Regions from separate parts of the Dactylosporangium sp. NPDC050588 genome, predicted to be linked through region 2. Evidence: riboswitches for the same ligand, from Rfam matches in the RefSeq annotation. Region 2 holds a riboswitch; each other region holds the start of a gene.
The links. Region 2 has a riboswitch for cobalamin ahead of cobN (cobaltochelatase subunit CobN). Riboswitches for the same ligand answer to the same signal wherever they lie in the genome.
Positions count from the first base shown of each region.

Region 1 (2,243 bases), on a different contig from region 2:
CAACACCCGCGTCCAGGGTCTTCAGGAACGGCACGATGCCGTTGGACTTGCCGTTCGTGCCGCGGATGAGCGCGCCCCGGCCGCGCACCCGGGACCAGGAGATGCCGATCCCGCCGGAGAACTTCGACAGCTTCGCGACCTGGTGGTAGCGCTCGTAGATCGAGTCGAGCTCGTCGCGGGGCGAGTCGACCAGGAAACACGACGACATCTGGGTGTGCGCGGTGCCGGAGTTGAACAGCGTCGGCGAGCTCGGCAGATACGCGAGGGACGACATGAGCCGGTAGAAACCGATCGCCTCACCCGGGGTCTGCGACAGCCCGCACGCGACGCGCAGCAGCCAGTACTGCGGGGTCTCCACGACCAGTCTCGACGAAGGGTGGCGCAGCAGGTACCGGTCGGCGACGGTCCGCAGCCCGAAGTACTCGAAGCGCAGGTCGCCGTCGACGTCGACGGCGTCGTCGAGCTTGCGGGCGTTGCGGGCTACGAACGCCGCGGTGTCGTCGCTGATGAGGCCCTGCTGGTGCGCGTGCCGGATCGCCTGGCTGAAGCTCGCCACGCCCTGCCCGCGGACCTCCTTGTCGACGTACGCCGCGAGCAGCCGCGCCGCGAGCCGCGAGTACTGCGGCTCCTCACCGATCAGCTCCGCCGCCGTCTGGATCGACAGCTTGTCCAGCTCCGCCGTCGTCGCCCCGTCGTACAGTCCGCTGATCGTCTTCGTCGCCACCCGCAGCGGGTCGACCTCGTCGAGGTCGGCGACCCATCGCTCGACCGCCTTCACGATCTTGTTGACGTCGACCGGCTCCAGGTCGCCGTTGCGCTTGCGGACCTGCATCGCGTGCCGGCGCTGCTCCGGCGCCTTCCCGGCCGTCGCCTGGTCCTGCGTCACCGTCATGTGCTCCCCCTCGTCGCCTGCTCATCACCACCGGATGAACGCAGGGGGAAGCCCGCCACAGAAAGGCGCACGCGAGGAGCACCTGGCGATGGCGTCAGCCGTCCCACGCGGCATCCGACCACCGCACGCCGCCCTCGGCGCGCGGTGCGCTGGCAGGTCTTCGGACTCGCGGGCGCGACCGTCTCCGGTCACCTACTGGCCGTCGCTTCCCAGACCTCACGGTCCAGTGCTCAATGACAGCGTTCGTTCCCACTCACCGCTGCGGGGCAGTCCCGGACTCACACCGGGTTCCCTGTTGCCACGACCGCACCGAAGCGCGGCCGAACCAGCTGCAAGCGACACCATATATGGGTGCGGGCGAGAATTCACAACACCAGATCCTGTGTCGGCGTGTCGTGCCGTAGCTCACAGCCGGGTCCGCCGGCCGGCACCGGCGGACCCGGCCGTGGTCACGCGGGGACGGAGGGCGGGGCGCCGGACCCGAACGCCCAGCCCTCGACGGTACCGATGGCGGGGTCGTAACCGGTGGCGCCGAGGCTGCTGTAGTTCCAGGCACCGCCGGGCACTGCGTGCCAGTAGGACCAGTACGCCGACGCCGGCGGGGTGTTGACGCATGGCTCCGTGGCGGCGGTGGGCTTGCCGTTGATCCGGCAGATGAAGGCGAGGCTCCAGCGCTGGGTGCCGGTGACGGTGAACCCGGCGCCGCGGCCTGCGAGTCGGCGGCGGTGAGGGTGGCGAAGCCGGCGCCGGTCAGACCGGGCACGGCCTGCGCGGTCGCGCGGATCGCGGTGGCCGGGTCGAACCCGGTCGTCGTGTAGGTGATCGCGCCGCGGTCGGCGGCCGGGCCGGAGCAGCGCACCTGCAGGCCGAGCAGGAATCCGCGGGCCTTGAGCCAGGCGACCGGCCGGCCGGCGCCGCGCAGCGCCTGCGCGGCGAGGCCGGTGCTGTTGGCATTGCTCGACGCGGTGTCGGCCGCGGTAGGTCGGCCCGTAACACTCGATGATCACGCAGTCGTCGGTCAGTGTCGCCAGGACGCCCGCGATGTCATGGCGTCGCCAGGCGTCGAAGTGGTCGGTGAGCTGGTTCATTTGGCCTGCCTCGGCGCCTCGGCCCGGGGTCGGTGGTTCGACGAGCGAACCGCGTATGCCCAGTTGGCACAGCTGGGCGGTGACCCCCTGATTGCGGCCGACCATGTCCTGTACAACGCCAAGTCGGGCGGCTGTGACATGACCTCGGTCGATGCCTCGGCGCTCAGCAAGCCCAACATCCCGACCCCCGAACGGGCACAGGTTCGGCGCGGTCAGGGCTGCAGGAGCACACGCTGGGCGGCGCGCTCCAGCAAGGCCCGGTC
Region 1 is NZ_JBFAJA010000039.1:57,502-59,744, reverse strand. It holds gene AB0I21_RS26655 (ribonucleoside-diphosphate reductase subunit alpha) at 1-892, opposite strand, end outside; cobalamin riboswitch at 1,026-1,237, opposite strand; gene AB0I21_RS26650 (DeoR family transcriptional regulator) at 2,193-2,243, opposite strand, start outside.
Region 1: linked by a shared signal. The riboswitch ahead of AB0I21_RS26655 (ribonucleoside-diphosphate reductase subunit alpha) and the one ahead of cobN (cobaltochelatase subunit CobN) in region 2 are both predicted to bind cobalamin.

Region 2 (2,243 bases):
GTGCATCAGCGCGTCGCCGTCCTTCGGGAAGCCGTCGGCGCCGACGTACCCCTGCGCGTGCATCGCATCGAGCAGCCGCACGACGCTCGCGGGCGTGTCGAGGCCGACCGCGTTGCCGATCCGCGCGTGCTTCGTCGGGTACGCGCTGAGCATCAGCACGATCTTGCGGTCCTCGGGCCGCAGGTGCCGCAGCCGGGCGTGCGCGACCGCGGTCCCGGCGACCCGGCCGGCCCGCTCCCGGTCGGCGACGTACACGGTGAGGCCGTCGGCGTCGATCTCCTTGAACGAGAACGGCACCGTGATGATCCGGCCGTCGAACTCCGGGATCGCGACCTGCGTCGCGGTGTCCAGCGGCGACAGCCCGTCGTCGTTGGCGTCCCAGGTGTCGCGGGAGCTCGTGAGGCACAGCCCCTGCAGGATCGGCACGTCGAGCGCGGCCAGGGCGCCGACGTCCCACGCCTCGTCCTCGCCGCCGGCCTGCGCGTCGGCGGGCCGGGTGCCACCCGCGGCGAGGACCGTGACGACCAGCGCGTCCGCCTGCCGCAGCGTGTCGAGCAGCTCCGCCGGGGCGGCCCGCAGCGACGAGGCGAACACCGGCAGGGCCCGCCCGCCCGCGTCCTCGACGGCCTCGCAGAGCGTCTCCACGAACGCGGTGTTTCCCGCCAGGTGGTGCGCCCGGTAGTAGATGATCCCGACGGTCGGACCGTCGGCCTTGGACTCCCGGTCCAGCTCCCCCCACGCGGGGGTCTGCACCGGCGGCGCGAACCCGTGGCCGGTCAGCAGGACCGTGTCGGAGAGGAAGTTGTGCAGCTCGGCGAGGTTGGCGGGGCCGCCCTCGGTGAAGTAGGCGTGGGCCTCCGCGGCGACGCCGGCGGGCACCGTCGAGCGGCGCATCAGCTCCGCGTCGGGCAGCGACTCACCGCCGAGCAGCACCACCGGCGCCGGCAGGCGCAGCAGCGTGTCGAACCCCTCCTGCCAGTCGCGGTAGCCGCCCAGGAACCGCACCACGACCAGGTCGGCACCGTCGGCCAGGGCCGGCAGCTCCTCCACGGTGAGGCGGGACGGGTTGGCCAGCCGGAACGCCGCGCCGCTCGCACGGGCGCTGAGCAGGTCGGTGTCGGACGTCGACAGCAGCAGGATCACGCCGGGGTCCTCCCTCGGGGTCCGCGCCCCAAGTCGGTCGGGAAAGGTCCGGCGGCGGAGAGTCTCCTGGCTCCCGGATCGGCGCTCGCCTCCGGCCTTCCCGGGCTCGCACCCGGTGGCCGTCGTCTCCGGCCTCCGGGGCGCTGGGCCCGGTGGCCGTCGTCGGAGGTCCACTCCCCGGTCACAGTGGCGGGACCGCGCCGGATTCACACCGGCTTCCTCCACACGTCGCCGTACAGCACCGCCAACTCTGCCGGTCACGGCTTCCTTGCGTCAAGCTCGCCCGTCCCACCTCGGTGTCGGCTTCCTTGGGTCGGGCGGGGTGCTGCGCAGTAGTATCCGGCGCGTGCAGGCTGCCAGTGGACGTGACGCTCCGGACCGGTGCCCGGGTGCCGTGCAGGTCCACGCGGCGGCCGACGGTGGCCTGGCCCGCGTCAGGCTGCCCGGCGGGCGGCTGCCCGTCCCCGCCCTCGAGGTCCTCCGCGCCGCCGCCGCGGACCTCGGCGACCCCGCCCTGGAGCTCACCTCGCGCGGAAACGTGCAGATCAGAGGGCTGCGGCCGGACGCGTCGCCGGAGCTGGCGGCCAGGCTCACCGCCGCGGGACTGCTGCCGTCGGACACCCACGAGCGGGTCCGCAACATCATCGCCAGCCCGCTCAGCGGCCGCGACGGCCTCGGCGAGCTGGACGTGCGGCCGGTGGTGGCCGCGTTCGACGCCGGGCTGTGCGCCGACCCCGCCCTGGCGGCGCTGCCCGGCCGGTTCCTGGTGACCGTCGACGACGGGCGCGGCGACGTGTCCCCGCTCGGCGGCGACGTCGGCCTGCACGGCGACCGCCTCCTCCTCGCCGGGCTCCCGACCGCGGGCCGGGCCGGTGACGACCCCGCTGAGCTGCTGCTCCGGGCGTCCCGGGCGTTCCTGGACGAGCGCGCGGCGCAGGGCGGCACCGCGTGGCGGCTGGCCGAGCTGACCGACGGCCCGGCCCGGGTGGCGGCCCGCCTGGGGTTCGCCCTCGGTACAGACGTTGACCAGTTCGTAGGCTCGCCCGGGCCGGCGGTCGGACGGACCCCGCAGGTCGGGGGACCGGTCGCGCTGACGGTGG
Region 2 is NZ_JBFAJA010000154.1:10,355-12,597, reverse strand. It holds gene cobN (cobaltochelatase subunit CobN) at 1-1,143, opposite strand, end outside; cobalamin riboswitch at 1,182-1,404, opposite strand; gene AB0I21_RS55310 (precorrin-3B synthase) at 1,490-2,243, shown strand, end outside.

Region 3 (2,243 bases), on a different contig from region 2:
CGTCCCGCAGGTCGTCCTTCGTCACGACGGTCCGGCCGTGCCAGGCGGCGACGGCGACCGCCGTGCGGGCCACGACGATGTCGGCGCGCAGGCCGTCCACCCGGTACGCGATGCAGATCCGCGCGATCCGGTCCAGCTGCGCGTCCGGCAGCGTGACCCGGGGCAGGATCTGCCTGGCGGCGACGATCCTGCCCGCCAGGGCCGCGTCCTGCTCGACGTAGCGGGCGGCGAACCCGGCGGGGTCGTTCTCGTACTGCAGCCGCCGCCGCACCACCTCGGCCCGCGGCTCGACCGTGGCGGGCGCGGCCACGCCGACGACCAGGCCGAACCGGTCGACGAGCTGCGGCCGCGGCTCGCCCTCCTCCGGGTTCATGGTGCCGACGAGCAGGAAGCGGGCGGCGTGCTTGACGGAGACCCCGTCGCGCTCGACGTGGGCGCGGCCCATCGCGGCGGCGTCGAGGAGCAGGTCGACGAGGTGGTCGGGCAGCAGGTTGACCTCGTCGACGTAGAGGACGCCCCGGTGCGCGGCGGCAAGCAGGCCGGGCTCGTAGGCCTTCACGCCCTCGCCGAGGGCCCGCTGCAGGTCGAGGGTGCCGACGACCCGGTCCTCGGTGGCGCCGACGGGCAGCTCGACCAGCGCGGAGCGGCGCCGGGCGGCGGGCGTGCCGGCGGTGTGCGGGCCGTCGGGGCACGAAGGGTCGGCAGCCAGCGGGTCGCAGGCGAAGCGGCAGCCGGCGACGACGTCGACCTCCGGCAGGAGCGCGGCGAGGCCACGCACGACGGTCGACTTGGCGGTGCCCTTCTCACCCCGGACGAGGACCCCGCCGATCGCCGGTGACACGGCGGTGAGCAGCAGGGCCAGGCGCAGGTCGGGCAGGCCGACCACGGCCGAGAACGGATACGGCGACGTCACGGGCACATCCTCCTCGAGCGGGTCCGCGCCCGCTGGGTCATGGAGCACGAGCGGCTGGAGTCTCCTGACTCCCGGATCGCCGCCATCCCCCGACCTTCCGGCTCGCGGCCGTGGCCCTGACGCTGGAGGGTGGCTCCCCGGTCACAGTGGCGGGACCGTCCCAGATTCGCACTGGGTTCCTCCCTATGACCGCTCGGGGTTCATCGTGTCCCACGGCTCCCAGTGACGTCAACGTGACCCAAATCCTTCGGGCCGGGCACGACCGGCCGAACAGATGACATGTGGAGGAGCGTCGCGCACGCCGTCCTGTGCGTCGTGTCGACCATGGGTCTGGTCGTCGCGTCGGTACGGCCGCGCCTGCCGCCCCTGGCACCGGAGACGAGCGTGGCGCCGCCGGGCACCCGGGCCATGTGGCTGTGGGAGCGGGAGCGGCCGGAGGCCGTCGTCGACTGGGCGAAGGCCCGCTCGGTGACGACGATCTTCGCGTACTACGACCCGCGCGCCGACGTGACGGAGCTGACCCGGTTGCGTGCGCTGTGTGACGACGCCGGGATCGCCCTCGACGCGCTCGGCGGCGAACCGGCCTGGACGACCGACCACGCGACCGCGCTCGCCTGGGCGCGGGCCGCCGCGGCGTCCGGCCTGTTCCGGGGGCTGCACGTCGACGTCGAGCCCTACCTGCTGCCGGCCTGGGAGGAGCGGCAGGCGGCGCTCGTGCCGCAGCTGCTGCGGCTGCTGGACGAGCTGGTGCTGATCGGCCCGCCGGTCGAGCTCGACGTGCCCTTCTGGCTGCCGACGGTCCAGGTCGGCGGGGAGAACCTGGCCGACGCCGTGCTCGCCCGGGTCGACGGCGTCACGGTGATGAGCTACCGCAACACCGCGACCGGCGGCAACTCGATGCTCGGCGTCGCCGACGACCTGCTGCGGCGGGCCGGGAAGGCGGCGAAACCGGCCCGGCTGGGCGCGGAGACGCAGGCGCTCGGTGACTGCGCGTACTGCACGTTCCACGGCGGCACGGACAGCGCCATGCGGGCCACGCTCAGCGACGTCGACCGGGCCGCGCAGCGCTACGCCGCGTTCGAGGGAATCGCGGTGCACCAGTACGACACCTGGATAGCGCTCACGGGCTAGCTCAACCGGCCGCCGGCCCGGCCGATCTGGAACTCGTCATCAGGCAGCCGTCATCAACAGAGAAGGACCTCTCCGATGCGCCGATCAGCCTCGATCGCCCTCGCCTGCGCCGCGGGCGCGGCCGCCATCGTCCCCGCCGCGGCGCCGGCCAGCGCCGCGACCCCGGACCTGGGCCTGGTGGTGCCGCTGCTCGCGCCGA
Region 3 is NZ_JBFAJA010000020.1:114,987-117,229, reverse strand. It holds gene AB0I21_RS16295 (VWA domain-containing protein) at 1-913, opposite strand, end outside; cobalamin riboswitch at 948-1,122, opposite strand; gene AB0I21_RS16290 (hypothetical protein) at 1,193-2,044, shown strand; gene AB0I21_RS16285 (hypothetical protein) at 2,120-2,243, shown strand, end outside.
Region 3: linked by a shared signal. The riboswitch ahead of AB0I21_RS16295 (VWA domain-containing protein) and the one ahead of cobN (cobaltochelatase subunit CobN) in region 2 are both predicted to bind cobalamin.